2 regions of the Brevibacillus sp. FIR094 genome follow, and region 2 is predicted to be linked to the other one. Evidence: riboswitches for the same ligand, from Rfam matches in the RefSeq annotation. Region 2 holds a riboswitch; the other holds the start of a gene.

Region 1 (11,046 bases), on a different contig from region 2:
CAAGATTCTACAGGTCTCTAAAATGTTTTTACTCTTATTTTTATACAACCCGAGCCCTTTTATATGCTCTTCCATTTCTTCCTGTGTCAAATGAAGGTAATGCTCCGGCTGGTTTAGCTGCTGGAACATGGGTGCCGTAATCTCATTTACCCGTTTATCTGTACATTGGGCAGAAAGGATAGTCGCAATGAGAAGTTCAAACGGGGTTGTATAATTCAATTCACAGTGCGCATCCGGATAAAGCTGCTGCAAATTATCCAAAATGTCGGCCACAGGTACTTTGCGTTGTGCCATAAATATATCCCCCTTTTCCCTACATTATACCGCCTTGGTCAACACAGCGATCGATAGCACCGCAAGCTGCACCTGTTGTACAATGAGTCTGGAAGTATTTAACGGGAGGAGGTTTTCCATGAAAGTATTCCTGACTGGTGCCACAGGGTTTGTTGGAAAGGGTATACTCGAGCGCTTGCAGGCAGAAGGATATGAGACGGTTTGCCTCACCAGAGCTGGTTCACCAGGTAAGCTTCCCTACACCGAAACCGCCAATACGCATATAACGGAAGCAACTGGCGATCTATTTGATAAAGAATCATTGATGAGAGCGATGCAAGGCTGCGATGCTGTCATCCACCTCGTCGGAATTATTCGCGAACAACCTGGGAAAGGCATTCTCTTTTCTCGTATCCATGTAGAAGGCACAAAAAATGTACTGGAGGCCGCCAAGCAAGCGGGAATCAAGCGCTTTGTCCATATGAGTGCTCTGGGTGCACGCGAAAACGCCACGAGCGCCTATCACCGAACCAAATACGAAGCGGAGCAGCTTGTTCAAGCAAGCGGTATTCCGTACGTCATTTTCCGTCCATCTGTCATTTTTGGTCCTGGGGATGAATTCGTGAATATGCTCGCCGATCTGGTTCGGTTACCTGTCACACCGGTCATTGGCGATGGCTCCTACCCTTTGCAGCCAGTTGCTCGCAAGACGGTGGCCGATGTATTCGTCCAAGCCTTGAGCAGACCCGAATCAACCAATCAAACCTACGAAACAGGTGGGCCCGAGCCCCTCTCCTACGGGCAAATCCTCGATACGATTGGCGAGGCCCTCGGAAAGCGGAAGGTCAATAAATTTCACATTCCCCTTGCTTTAATGAAGCCTGTGGTAAATATGATGGAGAGATTCCCATTTTTCCCGATTACCAACACGCAGCTCACCATGCTGCTAGAAGGAAACGCATGTAAGGACGGAAAGCTTCTCTACGATACTTTTCACACAGAGAAAATCGACTTTCTCCCGGGAATCACCACTTACCTGCGTACCAAATAAAAAGAAGCCCCCTGCTTGATCCCAGGGGGCTTTTGCCTATTCGTGTAGCGTTTTCTCAACTGTACCTGTTTCTTTATTAATATGACGAGCCACAACGAACAGATAATCAGACAATCGGTTGAGGTATTTGACCACGGACGGGTTTACCTCCTCCTGCTGTGCCACATGGACTGCTTTGCGCTCTGCACGTCTGACGACCGTACGTGAAACATGGAAGGCAGCCGCAGCCGGATGTCCGCCAGGCAAAATAAAATTGGTGAGCGGCGGCAACTTTGCATCTAACATGTCAATTTGCTCTTCCAGAAAAGTAACGTCCTCTTCTGCAATTGGCCAACCTACCTTTTTGCCTTCTGGCGTCGCCAGCTCAGCTCCTACATGGAACAGCTTAGTCTGAATGACATGGAAGACATCCTGCAATTCCTTCCATTCTTCTGTCGTAGGCAACAGGGCCAGTGCCAATCCAATCTGCGAGTTGGCTTCATCGCACGTACCGTATGCCTCTACACGGTCCGCAAACTTAGGCACGCGGACACCTGCAACCAGTGACGTCTCACCTTTATCCCCTGACTTTGTATAAATCTTCATTCCGTATCCCCTCCACAGGTTCCGTTTACAATGCTTCTGCGACCAGAATCAATTCTGAGCTATTCGCATCAAAAGGTGCTTTTACAAAAGAACCGTATCGTTGTGTGACCTTCAAGCCGTTTAAACGAAGCAGATGATGGAGCTCCGCGGGGAAAATATAGCGGAGAGTAAATCGGCCCCTCACCCGTTCCGTCACAACTCCCTGTGCATCCGTACGCTCGTAAATGCGTGTCACTTCGGACAGTTGCTGAAAATGGTCATAACGGGTGTAATCCCACATCGCAACCTCTTCCCCCGACGGGAGTGGATAAGTGCCACGCAAGGACATTTTTTCATTTTCCTCGTAAAAATGATGAATCTTGGGCACAAACACGTTCATGATGAACTTCCCACCTGGAGCCAGATGCTTGCGAATGCACGTCAATGCCTTCATTTGCTCTTGAACATGCAAAAGGTGCAAAAACGACCGAAAAGGAATCATAATCAGCGAAAATGACTCCTGCAGATCAAAGGCGCGCATATCCCCCTGTAATAGCTTCAAGCCGGATGTTACACCTTGTTCCTCTGCTTTTACCTGAGCCCTTGCCAGCATATCCTGGGATAGGTCAATTCCGGTAACGTCGATGCCAGCCTGCGCCATCGGAATGCTGATTCTTCCGGTGCCGCAAGCGAGATCCAGCACCTTTCCTCCTGCCAGATTGGCTTGTTCCAGATAAAACTCAACATCACCCGGAACACCGCGTTGCGTGAGATCATAGTAGTCAGCCCATTGATACATATTGCTCATCTGACCCTCCTATGCTTGCATTTCTTCTGATTGAAGGTAGGCCATAACGAGCTTTGCCGTATTATCGAGTGCTTCTTTGTGTGTACGCTCATGGGAGTGGGATGCATCTACTCCCGGTCCGATCAAACCATGGACAACGTCATATCCGGCTCTCAGTGCAGCACTCGCGTCAGAACCATAGTAGGGATAAATATCCACTTGGTAGTTCAGACCGTTCGCTTGTGCGAGCTTGGTCAGATGGCTACGCAATCCGTAGTGGTACGGTCCAGTGGAATCCTTCGCACAAATGGACACGCAATACTCATCTGTCGTCTGTCCGTCCCCAATCGCGCCCATGTCGACAGCCAGGTACTCCACCACGTTGTCAGGGATGCTGGAGTTGCCGCCGTAGCCGATCTCTTCATTATTGCTGATAAAAAAGTGCGTGGTGTAAGGCAGCTTCTCGCCGGATTCACTCAGTTCTTTCAGTACCCCCAGCAACACAGCTACGCTTGCTTTGTCGTCGATATGGCGGGACTTGATAAAGCCGCTATCCGTTACCGTCACGCGCGGATCAAAGGAGACGAAATCTCCGACGGAAATCCCAAGCGCAAGTACTTGCTCTTTGTTTGTGACCTTTTCATCCAGTCGAACTTCCATGTTCGCCTCATTGCGCTCAGCTTTCCCGGCTTCTGAGCTGTATACATGTACGGAAGCTTTGGTGGACAAAATGGTACCAGTTACAAGACGTCCGCTGCTAGTCTCTACAACGCAGTGCTCCCCTTCAATCGCATTGAACGCAAATCCGCCGATCAAGGTCAACTTCAAACGCCCGTTGCTCTTGATTTCTTTTACCATCGCGCCCAGCGTATCGACGTGAGCAGTCAAGAGTCTTGCTTTGTCGTTATTGGACCCCGCTACTGTTGCAACGATTGCCCCTTTGTTTGTCCGTTTATAGGAAACGCAAAGATTTTCTAACTCTTGTGCAACCCAGGCCATTACTTTTTCCGTATTGCCAGATGGACTTGGGATGTTCGCCAATTGGCAAAAGCTTTGTACAACATATTCCGTAGATACACTCATTTGTATATTCCTCCATTCGCCCATTGCGAAATAAAAGTTAGGATGGAAGCTCTTCCTTAATAAATTGAAGCACTTCCTGCACATGCCCTTTGACCTTTACTTTTGACCATACTTTTGCAATGTTGCCTTCTTTGTCGATGATGAACGTCGTGCGTTCTATGCCCATGTACTCTCGTCCGTACATTTTTTTCAATACCCACACACCATAAGCCTCTGCCACTTGGTGATCCAGATCCGCCAGAAGTGGAAAAGGCAATTCGTGCTTCGCGATAAATTTGTCATGCGATTTCACAGAATCCGGACTGATTCCGAGAACAACTGTATTCAGTTCAGCAAAGCCCGAATGGAAGTCACGAAAGTCGCATGCTTCTGTGGTACATGTCGGTGTTTGGTCCTTTGGATAAAAATAAAGCACTACATTTTGTCCATGAAATTGGGAAAGTGAGAGGGTCTGATTGTCGCTCGCCTGCAAAGTAAATGCAGGTGCAGCTTGTCCTACTGCCATCAAACTTTTCCCTCCTCTCGATAATATCCTGTTTTCGCTGGTCCCATTTTACCACAATCTAGTAGTCACTTCATCCGCATACAAGTTGCGCTTTGATTCAGAAAAGGATAGAATAAAAAAAAATAAAATTTGGCCTAGTCAGTTGGATGGTGAATTCGCATGAAAGAGTTTTTTGAAGTAACAGATCCAGAAGCGCTAAAATCGCTTGCTATAGCGGAACGGGTTAAAATTTTGGAACTCTTTGAAGATTTGGAGCCCAGAACGGCCAAACAAATCGCTACAGAACTAGGCGAAAATGCTGCACGGCTACATTACCATGTGAAGGAGCTCGTGCGTGTTGGGCTGCTCGAGCAAGTGGATACCCGGGTAAAAGGCTCTATTGTGGAGAAATATTATGAGCCTGTTGCCAAGGTCATTCAGGTCAAGCTCCAATTGATGATTGAAGAAAACGCTCAACAATTAAGTGATGTCATGTTTACTCCGTTTCGCACTACGGAAAAAGACCTCATGCGAACTCTCAATCGCTTCGTCGCAAGCGACCAAGATGTTCGGAAAGAATACCAAAATACGTTCGCTTTTAATTTGACTGAATTTTATTTGAGTCAAGAGGAACGTAATCAATTTGTAGAAGACATCTCTGAACTGTTGCAAAAGTACAAAGGGTTCAAATCGGAATCTGGCCGTCGAAAATTCAAGTTTTTCGACATCCTGTTCCCATTGACTCCAGCTGACCCAACAGATGATGCAGATGATCATTTTGATGATTCGGATGAATAAGTCACCAAGAAAACCATCAGATACGATGGTTTTCTTTCATTTTCTAATCAAAGGAGGACTCCAATGCGGACGATCTTGTTTGATTTCGACGGCACAGTTGCCGATACCCTCCCCTTGATCTTCACCGCTTTTCGCGCTACCTTTCAGCAGTTTTTACAAGAGCATTATACTGACGAGCAGATTGTAGCTCTCTTTGGCCCCACAGAAACAGGCATTTTGCAAAACAAGCTTCCCCCACATGCGCATGACAACGCCTTTGCTCATTTTTATCGTGTATACACAGAGGAACACTCCCGCGTACAAAACCCGGGAAATATCCGAAGCATGCTCGATGAACTTCACGCAGCGGGTATCCAAATGGGAATCGTAACAGGAAAAGGACGAAAAAGCGCTGACATCTCCCTTCGAGAATGGGGATTAGATTCGTATTTTTCCGTCGTGATCACAGGGGATGAGGTCACACATCCAAAGCCTCATCCAGAAGGTATTTTTACCGCTATGACACAGCTAGGCGCTACGCCTGCAGAAACCATTTTCGTAGGTGACAGTGATGCTGACGTGTTGGCTGGTCGAGCCGCTGGTTTGCGAAAAGTCGGTGTGGATTGGCTTTCGGTTACACAAAAGTCGGGAAAATTCGATCCCGAGCCTGACTACCACTTTACGGATGTGCAAGCTTTTACCGATTGGATCCTCAGACGCTAGATGAAAAAGGGTGTGCCCTGCCGCCGAAGCGTGGACGCACCCTTTTTTTGTTTAATACGCCCGTCCGAACCAGACACTATACTGTGACTCTTTGCCGCAGCAAAGGCAGGCTTTCTTTTGTACAGGAGGCTCAAACGGGATGTTACGAGAGGTGAACTTGGTTTCCTCTTTGACCTTCGATTCACAAGCATCATCCCCACACCAGCCAGCTAACACCCATCCGCTCGTCTTGTTTTCGCTCTCTTTTTTGGCAATATGATCGGATAGCTGCTCCAGTGTATCAATCCCCAAATATGAGTTCTCATCACGGAAGGCTAGTGCTTTTTGGAACATATTTTGCTGAATCTCTTCCAACAGTTGAACAACTGTCTGCACGATACCTTCAAGTGATACCGTCACCTTCTCCCCTGTATCACGTCGAGCCAGAATTACTTGACCATTTTCCACGTCACGTGGGCCGAGCTCCAGACGCAGAGGAACCCCGCGCATTTCCCATTCATTGAACTTCCAGCCTGGTGTTTCTTCACGAAGATCAGCACGGACACGCACTCCTGCCGCCTTGATGTCGTCAAAGAGTGGATCAAACGCCTCCATCACCTTCTCGCGTAGTTTCATCGGACCAACTGGGATCAAAATAACCTGTGTCGGAGCCATGCGAGGCGGCAACACGAGACCACGGTCATCGCCATGCACCATGATCATCGAACCAATCAGTCGCGTAGAGGTTCCCCATGATGTAGTGTGAACGTACTTGAACTGATTATCACGATCCAAAAACTTGATTTCAAAGCCGCGCGCGAATTTATCGCCCAAATAGTGCGAGGTGCCTGCTTGCACTGCTTTGCCATCCTTCATCATCGCTTCAATGGAATACGTGTCGACAGCACCAGCAAAGCGTTCACTTGGTGTTTTTTGTCCCTTCCAAACCGGAATAGCCAGCTCCTGCTCGACGACCTCTCGGTATATCTCTAGCATTTGCATCGTTTCCTGACGAGCTTCTTCCTCTGTCGCATGTGCCGTGTGGCCTTCCTGCCAGAGAAATTCCGATGTCCGCAAGAACGGCATCGTCCGCTTTTCCCAACGAAAAACGTTAGCCCATTGATTGATTAATACAGGCAGGTCGCGGTAGCTCTGAATCCATTGGCTGTACATATGTCCGATGATCGTCTCGGAGGTTGGACGTAGTGCGAGCTTTTCTTCTAACGGCTCGCCCCCAGCCTCTGTTACCCAAGGCAGCTCAGGATTGAAGCCCTCGATATGCTCTTTTTCTTTTTGAAAGAAGGACTCGGGGATCAGCATCGGGAAATAGGCATTGCGATGCCCTGTCTCTTTGAAGCGCTTATTCATTGCCTCTTGAATTCGTTCCCATAGCTCAAAGCCATCCGGCTTGAACACGATGCAGCCGCGTACCGGTGTGTAGTCCATCAAATCCGCCTTTTTAATGGCATCGATGTACCAACGCGAAAAATCCTCCGATTGCGGTGTAATTTCTTTTACAAACGCTTTGTCCTCTTTCATCCGACTACGCTCCTTTTGATCTTACGTAAAATGCAAAAAATCCCCCATCCCAAAAAGGGACGGAGGATCAACTTCCGCGGTACCACCCTGATTGACTACAGCATACGCCATAGTCCTCTCGATAAACCCGATAACGGTGGGCATCCGGCTAAGCTCTTCACCAGCGGCTTCAGGATGGGATGCAGTTATCCTTTACGTATCAGCCTTCCAGACTAGGGCCGACTCTCTGTCACGTGGGAATAGCTGCGGGTCCTTTCATAGCCTTTTGTGACTATCTATTAACTAAACATATTAGCGAGTCACATCGTGGTTGTCAATTGTTGGTACGCGCAGCGATTCTGGAGCCGAGCTTCACGTAGATCGGATACGCGACCACTGAAATCATAACACCTTTGAAGAGATTGAATGGTACGATTCCGTACAGAACTAATGACCAAATACTTGTCGCATTGAACATAGTCAAGAGCTGTTCAATCGGCATTTGATAAAGCACAGCGTACGCAGGCAACAGTACATATGCATTTGCCACAGCCATGACAATCGTCATCAAAATCGTTCCCAGAGCGAGACCAGTCAGGAAGCCTTTTTTGCCTTGGCCGAGACGCTGCATGTAGACAGCCGCAAAAATAAAGCTTGATCCTGCTACAACGTTTGCGAGCTCACCGATCAACAGACCGTCTGTATTTTTGAAAAGCATGTGCAGTGTATTTTTCAGTACCTCGATAATAACGCCGGCTACAGGTCCGTACATGAGTCCCCCGATCAATGCCGGGAGTGTACTGAAGTCGAGTTTCAAAAAGCTAGGCATCAGCGGAACAGGAACCTCGAGATACTGCAGAATAAATGCAACGGCCGCCAGCATGGGAATCGTCACCAGCTTTTGAGTTGCACGTGTGCGCGAAGAATGCAGCGCTGTTTCTTTCATGTTTACCATCTCCTCATTTTTCTACTCCTTCTTGAGGAATGGCAACAGTCGTTGTAAGCTCACACGTCTTGTTACACAAACAAAAATAAACCCTGTGGTTATAAGTTCCACAGGGCATTTGCAAGCGTATGACAAAACCGTGCGCAAATAAAAGGTACAAGAAACAAGAGGACTGGCCTCTACGTTCTCATCCCGTTTGCACAGGCAAACAAGCACGTGTGATAAACGTACTGTCGTCATCCTTCTCCCATCCAGACTGTACTGTCGGCTCTGGAATCACACCAGATCCTGCACTCCGTCGCTATTTGCAGCTCGGGAGGCTCGCGGGCTTAACATGCACAAAGCATGATCACCGCCGGTCGGGAATTTCACCCTGCCCCGAAGGAATGTGTAGTTGTATACAGCATATTATACTGCTGTTTTTTGATTTGACAATAGAGGAAACTGCCAGCTCGACACTTTTTGTTTATTTTTCCGATTTGTTTAGTTGGAATAATGATAATAATCGGCTTGGTTGTTACCTTGACCAAAAAGAAATAGACCGCCCTTGAGTCCACACTCTGCGGTCTATTTCACAACCAGATTTGAGCCGTACCCCTTTACGGGAAGCGCCGATTGTACCGACCGTTCCGTTTGCAGCCGGGACGGTCTTTACTAGGAATGATAAATAATCAAGAACCTGCTCCCCGATACTTCGTAACTCCCCAGTTCCAGACTAACAGCCCGATCCCGAAAAAGATGACAGCCACTACCGGAGTCATTGCGGCATAAGTGTACCAAACTTCCTTGCGCAAAAAGTAAGCCGCCGGATAAACACCCACAAAGGCAAATGGCAGCACGTAGGTGAGCACAAAGCGAATTGCCTTGTTGTACACGTCTACCGGATAGCGCCCATATTGCTGGATGTTGTAGATCATCGGGGCAATCCCTGTCCGCGAGTCAGAAAAGAAGCTAACCGCAGCAATTGCAGTATACACGCCACCGTAAATCAGTGCCCCACTGATTGAGAGCCCGATAAAGATGAACACGTCGTACCAGTAAAACGACAAATCAAGTTGAATAGCAGCATACCCCATGATGATGATCCCTGTTATGACTCCAAAAATGCGGTCTGGCGCAATCGACTCGAGGCATACCTGTGCCAGATTGTGAATCGGTCTCGTCAGGATGCGATCCATCTCGCCCCGAATGATATACCGTTCGTTGAAGTCCCAAAAACCGAAGAACATTGAGAACAATGCGTATGGAACCAAAAAGAAACCATAGATAAAGATAATCTCATCACGCGTCCAATCCCCCATAAGCGGAACATGCGTGAACACGACAATAATAAAGATGAGATTGATCAACTCAGAAACCAGATTGGACACAAAATCCCCGATAAAATCCGTTCGATAGGCAAGTCTCGTCTTGAAGTACTGACTCAGGTAGTCGGCAAAAATACTGAAAATATGTCTCATGTTTTGCATGCTCTACCCTCCTTGCACAACCAGCTTGTTGCGGGCAAGACGCCACATCACCAAGATGGGAACCAGTATGACAAACATCCAGATGACCTGAAAACCGATCAATTCCCAGGAGCGTTCCGTTGTAATCGCTCCTGTGAAGATCAAGCTCGGATAGTAGTTAACCGCCTGAAAGGGAAGGTAACCCATTACCGTTTGCGCCCATCCCGGGAAAAAGCTGATCGGAAGCACGAGACCAGACAACAGATCCACCACGACCCGCTTGGCTCGCATCATGCCATCGTTTCGGAACAGGAAGAAAGTCAGCAAGCCTGTCACCAGGTTGATTTGTGTATTGATCAAAAACGCACACATCAAGCTGATCAAATACAGCCCCCATCCAGTCGCTGTCGCCGGGAAGCTGAACGGAATGATCAGGCTGATAAGGAAGATCCCTGGACCCGCGAAAAAGAGAAACCGAAAGATCCCTTCCCCAAACGCCTGCGCCGTTTTCACGGACAAGTAATTATAAGGGCGTATCATTTCGATCGCGACCTTGCCTTCTCGGACGTCCTGGGCTATTTCTGTATCGATGTTGTTAAAATAAAACGCACGCGACATCCAAGCAATCGCAACGTAGGAAGTCATCTGTTCCACCGTAAGCCCGCCCAGTTGCTGCTGTCCTCCGTAGATCGCTCCCCACAAAAAGTAGTACGCACCGATGTTGATCGCGTAGATAATGATGCCGCTGTAATAATTCACACGATAGGCAAGCATCGTCAAAAACCTCATGCGGATGAGTTCCATATATAGCTTACGCATGGCTGGCTACCTCTTGGTCTGAGGAATAAATGTTGCGAACAATATCCTCTGTACTCGTCTCCTCGATTTTCACGTCGCTGACTTCAAAGGCTGACATGACCGTCGACAAAACAAAAGGCAGCATTTCCTGACTCCGCGCTACTTTTACACTGAGAGTAAAATCATTGATTTGCTCGATCTCACAAGGCATCTCTCCCAATGCCTGACGGAGTGCGGCTGTTGACGTGCGCTTTTTCATTTGGAAGGACACCTCTGTGCCATTGCCCCATTTTTCCTTGAGGTCATTCAACAAGCCATCGAAGATCAGCTTCCCTTTGTCCATGACAAGCACGCGTTTACAGAGTGCTTCGATGTCTGACACATCGTGAGTCGTCAACAAGATCGTCATATTTTCCGTCTCGTTCAGATTGCGGAGAAACTCTCGGATTTTTTGCTTAACGAGCACATCGAGTCCAACTGTCGGTTCATCGAGAAACAGCAGGCGTGGCTTATGAATCAATGAAGCAGCCACTTCACAGCGCATCCGCTGACCGAGACTCAGCTTGCGCACTGGCTGACTGACGAACGGAGAAATCTCCAGCTCCTCAATCAAAC
Region 2 (11,046 bases):
GAATATGCGAGAATCGTGGGCGAAACAACAGCGAGAGTCCAGAACAAGCTCCAAGAGTTCGAGGACGAAAAAGTAGACCGCACGATCCCGCTTGGTTTGGCTACCGGGAACTCCTTTTTGGCATCGATGGGGCCGAATTTGCCAGTGACTTTCGTGCCTATTGGTTCGGTCAAGACCAAGCTGGAGACAGAGCTGAAAGAAGCGGGCATCAATATGGTGCTGGCGACGGTATATATTTTCGTGGAGGTCGACCTGCGCATCGTTATCCCTTTTGCGACTGAGGAGCAGACGGTCACGACGAAAATCCCGATCACTCACTCCTTGATCATTGGCGATGTACCGACGTATTTGTACAACAACCCGGAAGGCAAGCCGGATGTGCCGCGACTCCCTGGGGATATACCGAACAGCACTCCTTAATCGCGGAATAGGAAGAAGCGGCAGCGCATTGCTGTCGCTTTTTTGCATGCACCCAGCATGGAATGTCAACACTAAATCTAGATAATTCTTTAGATTTTATATAAAACTGAATATATAAATTATTTAATTGCGCAAGAAGTGACAAAATGCAACAAATATACTGCGCTACCTTTATTTGGTAAAATTATTAAATGAACCTGGCATATGGAATCGAACAAGGTAATGCAGCTTAAGCCTTTTGCCGGAGTACGAAAAGGAGAAATATTATGCAAAAGAAAAAACATATCTTAGTAGCATCCTCTTTGACCACTGCTTTACTATTCAATGTATTGACACCAGCTATGGCGATGAATGATGCAAGCAATTCTGCAGAAAGAAAAGCTGTGATAGAATCTTTACATAAATTAGATAAAAGTATTGAAGCTGCAGAAGGACTATCTGAGGCAGAGCTTGCTAATAAAGTGTTTCATAGTCTTTCTCCTGAAGCTCAACAAAACTTTGTCGATTTTATGGTAAAACAAAGTGAGGCTGGTGATTCCAGTTTATTAGATTATCATGAGGAAGTGATAGGAAAAGTTGAGAAATCCAAGAACAAAATGGAAAAAATAGCCAATAAAGCAGCGCTAAAAGCCGATCCCTTGGATATCCTATCTACTAAACTTGATAGATTAAATTTGCCGAGACCAGTCTACTATTCGTTTATGGCAGTTGGTGGGGGTATAGCAGCAGCAGCAGTTGATGGGCCATTACCTATTGGAGATATTATTGGAGTACTAATTGCTGTTGGTGCTGGAGCAGTTGTCGGATACTATTGGGATGAAATTGAGCCAAAGTTTGACGAAATAATAGAAGCATTTCAAGATTCATTTACTGCGATGGCTGATGAAATTGTAGAAGCTTTTAACTATCTTTATGCAAAAGGAATAATATACTACTATGATATTCCTAAAAGGCTTTTAAATGATGAAGGTGATGGTGTTGATTTAGGCCAGTTTGATAAGAGAATAGATGGAAAAACCAGAGAAAATGAAAAAACTGGTTGGAGTATTCAAAAAGATAGGGGTAATAAGCCCCATGGTGGAAGTGCATGGAAACTTAGAGATAATAAAGGTAATCGAAAGGCTACATTAGATGATACAGGTAAAATCCTTCGAGAATAAGCTTTAGGAGGAAAGTTGATGAATATCACTAAGATAGTTGAGGGTATATGGGGAAAGAATTGGTCTCCTTCAGAGGATATGGAACAAGATATAGAGTGTGATACGGCTCTCTTAGAACATAGTCATCTTGTGGCGGAACGTTTCCCGCAAAAAAGTTTTAATCTGGATAGATTCCCCTTGCAAATAAAAAATCAAACTGTTTTTGCGCAGGTAAATATCTTTTTTGATAGGACGGATGATAATCCTACCCTAATTCCAGCCTATCTAAGAGAAGAAGAGAAATTTAAACAGGTATTCCGTAAACTTTGGGCGTACAATTCAGTTTGGATTGAAACAACATTACCTAATGTAAACGTGGAAATGGCAGCAGATGCTCTAGATTGTGAGAATAAAAAAATAAGGGTTAAAGAAATTCATTCACAATTGAAAGCATCTGGTAGTAAAAGTATGAAAATAAATAATCTGCATGATTTTGAATTATTCCTTGAGTTAGGGCTTCGTGAGAAAGTCTCTACCGTGTTTGTATTTGAAGATATGAAGATTTGTGTATGGTCAAATTTTGATTTTACGTTACCTTTGTATTCTGATGATGATAAATACACTGAGCTACTCCAAAGGATTTGTACTACTGAGGGAATATATTTGCGCTCGTTAACTGATTGATCAAATAGTAATGAAACAATTTATGCAATCGCTGGGAAATGGGCATCGAGCGGTAAGAGCCGCCAACAAGCTCACGATGATGACTGAATAGAAAAAGCGACAGCGCACTGCTGTCGCTTTTTTTTTCGTGAAGGAACATAAAAAAGAGAAAGTTTGACACCAATCCGTATTCACTGACCAAGGTTTGTTAATTATTCACATTTTCTGCAATCATTTACCGCTATGATGAGAGTTGGATGTGATACCTATGAAGAAACAAAGGAAAATCCTCTTTCTCATCTTGTTAGTGGCAGGAACTCTGCTCGATTGGTCCAGTAGTCAGCAAAAACAGGACGTCGATCTTTACACGATAGGAATAGTGATTGCCAATGAGGATAGAAAAGATAAAGTAGCGGGATTAAAGACGGGATTGCAATCGTTAGGTCTCAGTGAAGGCACACGTGTTCAGTATGTGCCCGTTTATTTGAATGAGGTTCAGACGCTAGAAGAGGAGCGCTCCCTTGTCCAGGACTTGATCTCTAAAAAGCCGGATGTAATCGTAACGACAGGGGCGCACGAGACCTTTTTGATTCAACAGGCATCAACGACGGTTCCCATTGTTTTTATTGGTGTTGCCTCAATGGCAGAGCTACCCCTTGTTGAAACTGAGGGCACGGTTACGTGTGGCATCAGTAATGGCCAAATGAATGTCATTGGGAAAAGATTGGAGCTGACAACTCGTTTGTTGCCTGATGCCAAACGCTTTCTGGTTATTGCCGATTCTCATGCTCCTACGACAGAGCAAGCCATCGTAGAAGCTGGGTCAGCTGCTTCCTCTCTTGGCATTCGCTTACAGGTGAAGCAGGTTGCTTCCCCAAAAGACTTAGAGCAGTTGCTCAGTGGGCTCTCTCCAGGAGAATACGACGCCATGCTCCCTTTACCTAGCTATGTTCTGGAAGATGCGATTACCGATTGCTTGCCTCTTTTGATCGAGAAGCAATTGTTTGTCATGGGCGCATACCCCGAGCAGGTGAAGGCTGGTTTGTATGCTGCTTACGGCGTTTCTTTTCATGCACAAGGCATGCAGGCTGCTCATATGGTGGCTCGGGTGTTGGATGGAGTCCCTCCTACCGCTCTGTCAATCGAATGGCCGGATGACGTGCGGTTAGCTATCAATGCCTCTTCCCTGTCCAAGCTTCCTATTACCGTAACCGACCAACAGTGGTCACTGGCACAAGAATGGTATGGAGTGAGGAACCAATGAGGAGGAGCAGACTACCGCGCATCAATCGACTGAAGACAAAAATGCTCCTGTTTGGGCTATGCATGTCCATCGTCCCTTTTCTGATTCTTGGTTATATCAATTTGCATACCAGTAAAGATAAGGTTCGAGAAGAGGTAGACAGAGCCAATCAGATCTACGTGGAAAATACGTTGGCGCAGTTAGATATGCTTTTTTTACATACGTCTCAATCCATGCAGGTGGTTCAGCAGCGTTTTCTCAATGAGCGCCCTAGCGATGACGATGCTTTTTTCTTGCTGAATACGTTATTGAAAACTTCACCTTACATGGAGGAAGTCGCGCTTTTTCATCAGGATGGAGAGCCGCAGTATTTGCTGAATCGTTGGAAACACCATAGGCAGGACACACCCAAGGAGAGAGACAATCAACTTCTTTCTACGATCCAGTCGGGAAAACCATACATCGGAAGCATTGTCCGATCAGCAGAAGGGAAGCTGCTGGTAACTGTCGCGATTCCTCATGTATCTGCCAACGGTGTAAAAGGCGGCATGTACGCAAAGCTCAATGTAAAGCAGTTACTCGAACAAGTCACGCTGCGAGCTCGATATGAAAACGAGGCCTATTTGTTCGTTACAGATGGGAAAAGCGATAGGTTTGCCGATCCGTTTATGCTGGGCAAGCCTTCTGATGGCTCTTTGACCTATTATGAACAAGCGGTTCCTCCTTCCTGGACACTACCAGCTGGAACTGACAAGCCTGTTATCCGTACGTATCAAGCTTCCAATGGTGATGTCATGGTCAACTATGCCATGCGCTCTTCTGTCACACATTGGGTCATTATGCTGGAGCAGTCGAGCCAAACGGCGTTTGCTACCTTTTCAAAATTGGAACAATCTCTGCTCTTTACGACCTTATTTATTGCACTTATCGTTCTGGGGATTAGCATTGTGTTCTCTGTCTCGTTTAGTCGGTTAATGGAAAAGATCGAATCAGCTGTTCAAAAAATCGCAGGTGGCGACTTATCCGTACGAATACCAGTGACGACCTCAGATGAAATTGGCAGGTTAGCAGCGTCCTGTAATGCAATGGCACAGAGTCTAGAGATGAAGACCAATCAGCTTCTCGAAGAAAAGAAACGGCTTGATCTCGTCGTCAGTGGTATGGGGATGGGGTTGATTCTCGTAGATGAGTCTTTTCGCATTCGCTGGATTAACCAAACAGCGTCGGAGTGGTTCCAAGATGCGTCTAATCTCCTGGGAAAGGACTGCCATCAGACGATTGGTCAGCAATTCAGTTCATGCAGTGGTTGCATGCTCCGAACGCGACAAATGGTAAACCAAAAACAGACTGACCTTATTTCATCCAGAGTCGATCAGGATGGACGTGTCCGTTCTTATCGACATCAGGTTTTCCCTCTGTATCCGGAGAAAGAGTCGTCTGCTTTTCTAGAGGTTATCGAGGACATCACGGAGAAACGAGAGCTAGAAGCCGCTATCGCACAAGCAGACAAGCTTGCTGCTATTGGACTCTTGGCGTCGGGAATCGCCCATGAAATCAATAATCCATTAGGCATTCTGTCGCTGTATGGCCAAGACTTGCGAGACCGTCTAGTGGAAGAGGATATTCGAGATTTACAGGATACAGGAGAGCTTACCCAATACTTGGATACGATGGATAAACAAATTAACCGTTGCAAGGAAATCACGACACGATTACTGCATTTTTCGGGGAAATCACCCGTTACCGTAGAAAAAGTAGATATTCATCAAGTGCTATCAGACATTCTCATTCTTCTGTCCCATGAAATACGTGTGAAACAGGTAACGGTGAACCAGTCTCTGTTGGCCTCTGCTCCGTTTCTTCTCGCCACGCCTGGACAGCTTCAGCAAATCGTGCTCAATCTGTTAACCAATGCGCTGTACGCGACCACGGAGCGAGGAAATATTGAGATAGCAACTGATTCTCCATCGAATGATCGAATCCGTCTGTGGATCAGAGATGATGGATGCGGTATACCCGCAGCAGATTTGCCCCATGTTTTGGAGCCCTTTTATACAACCAAGCCTCCTGGAAAAGGGACGGGTCTCGGGTTATCGGTCTGCTACGGGATTGTGACGAATTTAGGCGGAGAAATCGAGATCGAAAGTACGCCAGACAAAGGCACAACGGTTACGGTCATCCTGCCGTCGGCAAAGGGGGAATAAACAAAAAATGCACGCTGACACACGTATACTCATCGTGGATGACGAAGCAGATTTTCGCCATCTATTAACCAGTCGATTAAAGAGAAAGGGATATTTCACGCTCGAAGCAGCTGACGGAATCAACGCACAGAAGCTAGTTACCAGCGAAACGATTCATGTCATTCTGCTTGATTTGAAAATGCCTGGGATGGACGGCCTCTCCTTTTTGCAATGGTGCAAGGAAACCTCTCCTGCCATTCAAATCATTGTTGTGACCGGACACGGAACAATTGAAACAGCTATCGAAGCGATGAAACGCGGCGCTTATGATTATTTGACAAAACCATACAACCTCAATGAATTGGAGGTTTTGATTTCCAAGGCCGTCGAAAAACAGCTGTTGACCGAGGAAAACCAACAGTTGAGAGAAGCCCTATCGACAAACGGGAAAACGACGTTTCAAATCGTTGCTGAAAGCCCGAAGCTAAAAGAGGTCTTAGCAACTGCCAAGCGAGTAGCCAGTACGGATTTTCTCGTTCTCTTAAAAGGGGAAAGTGGAACAGGGAAGGATGTCATCGCGAGACTCATTTATGAATGGAGTGAGAGAGCATCTGAGGCATTCGTACCGATCAATTTGGGGGCGATACCAGAAACGATGCTGGAAAGTGAACTGTTCGGGCACGAGAAGGGAGCTTTTACAGGCGCAACGGCGCAGAAAAAGGGACTGGTAGAGATCGCCCACCTGGGGACGCTCTTTTTGGATGAAGTAGGGGACTTGCCTTTTCCTTTGCAGGTCAAGCTGCTCCGTTTTCTGGAAACCGGCGAATTTCGCCGAATAGGGAGCCCGATTCTGCACAAGGTGGATGTTCGTATCATTGCTGCTACCAATGCCGATTTGGAGAAGAAAGTGGAAGAAGGAACGTTTCGATCCGATCTTTATTTCCGGCTGCATGTCATGGATATAACGATTCCTCCTCTCATAGAAAGAAGAGAGGACATTTTGCCGCTGTCGGCTTTCTTTTTGAATCGACTCAAGCGTAAGTATTCAGTCAAACCGCTTTCTGTGAAAGCGCAGGCAGCTCTTTTCGCCTACTCATTCCCGGGGAATGTTCGGGAGTTGGCTCATATGATCGAACGTGCTGTCGTTTTGGCAAAAGGAGAGGAAATTGAGGACAAGGATCTCTTTCCTCACGAACAGCAAGTACCTCACAACCCGTCAGATAGGAAGCTCATTTCATCAACAGATACTGGGGAGGAAGAGGCATTTTTACTGAAAAATGTTGAGCGAGAACATATCAAGCATGTGCTGGACGTTCTGCAATGGAACAAGACCAGGACAGCAGAGAAGCTGGGGATTAGCGTACGTAATCTGTATCGAAAAATCGAAGAGTACGAGCTGCGACCGTGACATTTTGTCGCATACTGACCATGACATTTTGGCATGGTCTTTTCTTTTTCGTGCTGTTTGGAAGCGTCAAGCCGTTCGTTTTCCTGTTTCTATCGTATGGCACGGCTCTTGCTACTCTCCTGTTGTGAATGCACGATCAACATGGAGGAGTGAGACCTATGATCAAAAAAGAGAAGACAGGCTGGAAGAAGCTGTCTATGGTAGTGGTGGCGATGCTGGTCTTTGCAGGCTGCGCTACACAACCGACCGCTCAACCCACCTCAACAGCAGGTGAGGCCAAAAATAAAACAGCGAGTGGGGCAACTGGAGCGAGCAATCTTGATACCTATACCCCGCCTAGTATGGAGAAGGTGCCAGAAGGGCCATTGGGAGAATCGATTAAGTATGGACATAAGTTAATGAATGAAACGAGCACAGCGATCCCAGAATACACAGGGAATAAGCTCTCCTGCTCTAGTTGTCACGGGAATGCTGGAATGGATGCGACCTCCCCTTTAACGGGTGTCACCGCAGTCTATCCCCAGTACATTCCAAGGTCTGGCAAAGTTCTTACTATTGAGGATCGCATCAATGGTTGTTTTCAACGAAGTATGAACGGAAAGCCATTGCCTTACAACAGCGATGAAATGAGAGCGATGGTTGCCTATCTGACGTATATCTCAACAGATGTACCAGTAGGAATTAAAGAGCGCCCGTGGATAGAGAAAAATGATATGAAGAGCGTACCTCAACCGAGTGTGGCAAATGGAGAAGCACTCTTTCAAAAATCGTGTTTGCAATGCCATGCAGCTGATGGTTCAGGAACAGGACCAAACTCTGGACCAGCGCTATGGGGGGATAACTCTTTCAATATTGGTGCGGGTATGGCCCGAATTTCCAAAGCTGCTGGCTACATTCAGCGCAATATGCCTCTAGGTGAAATGGGCGGTATCAAACAAGGCTCGTTAACGGATCAAGAAGCAGCGGACCTAGCAGCCTATATTTTGTCCAAGCCACGTCCAGACTTTGCCAAAAAGGCACAAGACTGGCCAGCTGGAGGAGTTCCAAAGGATGTGCCGTATGAAGTAGAAAGCGCCAAGAAGAAGCAGTAGGAACTCAATATCTAAGCCCAAAAAGGGACTGTCCCAAAAGTTATAAAATGACGGAGGGATCGTCCCCTTTTTTGATAAAATGGAAGTATCAATCACAGGAGTGAACTCTTGAACCAGCATGGCGTCTTGTCAAAAAAGGAGGCACAAAATGAGCAGAACCTTTCAAAAAGGCATTATTTTCGATATGGACAACACCTTGCTGCAATCCAGGATCAATTTTGCAGAGATGAAGCGGGCCATTTTTCAGCTATGGGTGGATAATGGGATCGTTTCTTCTACACTGGAGTGGGAAAAGCATACCGCGTCGCAGCTCATTGAGATCGGGCGAAAAGCGGAGCAGATGACGAGTGAGCTGGAGCAAGCGATGTGGGATGCGGTAACCGCGATTGAGAAGAAAGGGATGCATGGGGCTGTATTGGAGCAGCACGCGGTAGAAGTGCTAGAGGAATTGAAGAACCGCTATCAGCTGTATATCCTAACCAACAACGCTTATGCCGCGGCAGAGGAGGCTTTGAACGAGACGGGAATCGCCTCTTACTTTGATGAAATTGTAGCCCGCGAGCAGATGACGATCTTGAAGCCATCTCCATCGGGCATTCACTATATTCGCAGCCGCAAGCCAGATTGGCCTGTTTCGGCTTGGACGATGATCGGAGATTCGTGGATCGATGGTAAGGCGGCATGCGACGGACAAGTCGCTTTTATTGCCTATCAAGGGAACGAGCAGGACATGGAGCAAAATGGCGTTGTGCCAAGAGCGTACATAAATGATTTGAAACAACTCCTGACCGTCCTTGAAGAGTGTGAGCAAGGCTAAAGTGCACTTCTCCAATAAATGATTACAGACAATAGCGAAAAATGTGCTATACTTTGCATAACTGAATACCAGCCTTCAGGGTAGGGTGCAATTCCCGACCGGCGGTAATGACGAACGCACGTCTGAGCCCGCGACTCGCTATCGAAGCAGTTGATAGCGACTGACTTGGTGCAAATCCAAGGCCGACGGTACAGTCCGGATGGGAGAAGGTATTTGGAATGGCCTATTTCGTCGTTTTTTTGAAAAACGGTTGGAATAAGGCTTCTTTCTCGACGCCCTGAGTATACGATTCTTGGGCGTTTTTGTTTTTCGTTAAAACTTCATAGCGACAATCTTCAGGGCAAGGTGAAATTCCTGACCGGCGGTAATGGCGTACGTACGTCTGAGCCCGCGACTCGCTGACCACGCTTACAGCGACTGATCTGGTGAAAAACCAGAGCCGACGGTACAGTCCGGATGGAAGAAGATTTTTGTGCTTTCTTCATTTGTTTTTGAAAAACGAATGAGGTAAGGCTTCTTTCCCTATGCCCTGAAACGCTTTGAGGTTTCAAGGGCTTTTTGCGTTGTGCTTGGCTGGAATGCTGGAACAGAAAGGAGTGCGGTATGGAACAGGACAGCAAGTACATGGGACTGGCGCTGGAACTGGCACGATCGGCACGAGGCCAAACCAGTCCGAATCCCATGGTCGGAGCTGTGATTGTGAAGGATGGAACCATCGTGGGAATGGGAGCGCATCTGCGGGCAGGAGAACCCCATGCTGAGGTGCACGCACTAAGGATGGCTGGGGAAAAAGCGCAAGGTGCGACCGTGTACGTAACGCTGGAGCCTTGCAGTCACTACGGGAAAACACCGCCGTGTGCAGAGGCGTTGATTGCAGCTGATGTACGTCGTGTCGTTGTAGCGACACTCGACCCGAATCCTCTGGTGGCGGGACGAGGAATGGAGAGGCTGCGGGCAGCAGGGCTGGAAGTGGCGGTGGGTGTGAGAGAAGAGGAAGCGAAGGCGCTCAATGAGGTCTTTTTCCATTACATCCAGACCAGACGTCCATTTGTGACGGTAAAGACGGCAAGTACATTGGATGGGAAAATCGCTTCGTTCACGGGACACAGTCGGTGGATCACTGGAGGAGAGGCTCGGGCAGAGGTGCATGAACTGCGCAGGCAGCACGATGCGATCCTGGTCGGGGTTGGGACGATTCTCGCTGATGACTCACTATTGACGGCGCGCCAGGAAGAGCAACGGTTTGGGAGCCAGCCAGTTCGAGTGATTTTGGACAGCCAATTACGGACGCCGCTGGATGCCCGTGTCGTCCAGAATGCAGATGCGAAGACGTGGATCTTTACGACAGATGCAGCCCCAAGGGAAAAGCAGGAGCTGCTTGTGGCAAGAGGAGTAAGGGTCATCACAACGGAGGCTCCAATTCGCGTGGAAAAGGTGCTGGATACGTTGGGAGAGCTGGGGATTACTTCATTGCTTGTGGAGGGCGGACAGGAAGTCAATGGCTCCTTTTTGCAGGCGAGAGCGATTCAAAAGGTCGTGAGCCATATCGCGCTAAAGCTGATCGGAGGAAGGGGCGCGCCTTCGCCATTCGGTGGTCAAGGCTTTGCGACGATGGGAGAAGCGGTACAGCTGACAGATGTCTCAATCATGGCTATAGGGAAAGGTGATGTACAGATCATCGGGTACCCACAATGGGAAGATCAGACGTAGCAAGTGAGGAGGAGAGAGCATGTTCACGGGACTGGTAGAAGAAGTGGGCGTGTTGGAATCGATTCAAGGGAACGAGCAGGCGAGTCGACTGGTCATCCGCGCACAGCAGGTACTCGAAGGGGTGAAGCACGGCGACAGTATCTCGGTCAATGGTATTTGCCTTACCGTTACTTCTTTTTCAAATCGTCAGTTTAGCGTCGATGTGATGCCAGAGACGATGAACAAGACGAGCTTGCGGCAATTACGCAGCGGACAGCGAGTGAATTTGGAGAGAGCGATGCGGCTGGGGGACCGTTTTGGCGGGCATATCGTCTCTGGACATGTAGATGGGACCGGAATGGTTGCTTCACGAGAGGTGAATGCGAATGCTGT

The links. Region 2 has a riboswitch for FMN ahead of ribD (bifunctional diaminohydroxyphosphoribosylaminopyrimidine deaminase/5-amino-6-(5-phosphoribosylamino)uracil reductase RibD). Riboswitches for the same ligand answer to the same signal wherever they lie in the genome.
Region 1: another riboswitch for FMN. It lies ahead of ACQ5DJ_RS27850 (ECF transporter S component); the one in region 2 lies ahead of ribD (bifunctional diaminohydroxyphosphoribosylaminopyrimidine deaminase/5-amino-6-(5-phosphoribosylamino)uracil reductase RibD).

Annotation. Positions count from the first base shown of each region.
Region 1 is NZ_JBEAES010000052.1:4,658-15,703, forward strand. It holds gene nth (endonuclease III) at 1-294, opposite strand, end outside; gene ACQ5DJ_RS27810 (SDR family oxidoreductase) at 413-1,324, shown strand; gene ACQ5DJ_RS27815 (cob(I)yrinic acid a,c-diamide adenosyltransferase) at 1,361-1,909, opposite strand; gene ACQ5DJ_RS27820 (class I SAM-dependent methyltransferase) at 1,935-2,696, opposite strand; gene ACQ5DJ_RS27825 (M42 family metallopeptidase) at 2,706-3,758, opposite strand; gene bcp (thioredoxin-dependent thiol peroxidase) at 3,796-4,266, opposite strand; gene ACQ5DJ_RS27835 (helix-turn-helix domain-containing protein) at 4,423-5,040, shown strand; gene ACQ5DJ_RS27840 (HAD family hydrolase) at 5,104-5,742, shown strand; gene proS (proline--tRNA ligase) at 5,794-7,260, opposite strand; gene ACQ5DJ_RS27850 (ECF transporter S component) at 7,574-8,185, opposite strand; FMN riboswitch at 8,421-8,575, opposite strand; gene ACQ5DJ_RS27855 (ABC transporter permease) at 8,857-9,654, opposite strand; gene ACQ5DJ_RS27860 (ABC transporter permease) at 9,658-10,452, opposite strand; gene ACQ5DJ_RS27865 (ABC transporter ATP-binding protein) at 10,445-11,046, opposite strand, start outside.
Region 2 is NZ_JBEAES010000004.1:230,663-241,708, forward strand. It holds gene yunB (sporulation protein YunB) at 1-420, shown strand, start outside; gene ACQ5DJ_RS05160 (hypothetical protein) at 687-1,580, shown strand; gene ACQ5DJ_RS05165 (hypothetical protein) at 1,599-2,243, shown strand; gene ACQ5DJ_RS05170 (ABC transporter substrate-binding protein) at 2,491-3,486, shown strand; gene ACQ5DJ_RS05175 (sensor histidine kinase) at 3,483-5,669, shown strand; gene ACQ5DJ_RS05180 (sigma-54-dependent transcriptional regulator) at 5,677-7,056, shown strand; gene ACQ5DJ_RS05185 (c-type cytochrome) at 7,215-8,147, shown strand; gene ACQ5DJ_RS05190 (HAD family hydrolase) at 8,296-8,964, shown strand; FMN riboswitch at 9,032-9,179, shown strand; FMN riboswitch at 9,292-9,436, shown strand; gene ribD (bifunctional diaminohydroxyphosphoribosylaminopyrimidine deaminase/5-amino-6-(5-phosphoribosylamino)uracil reductase RibD) at 9,568-10,674, shown strand; gene ACQ5DJ_RS05200 (riboflavin synthase) at 10,694-11,046, shown strand, end outside.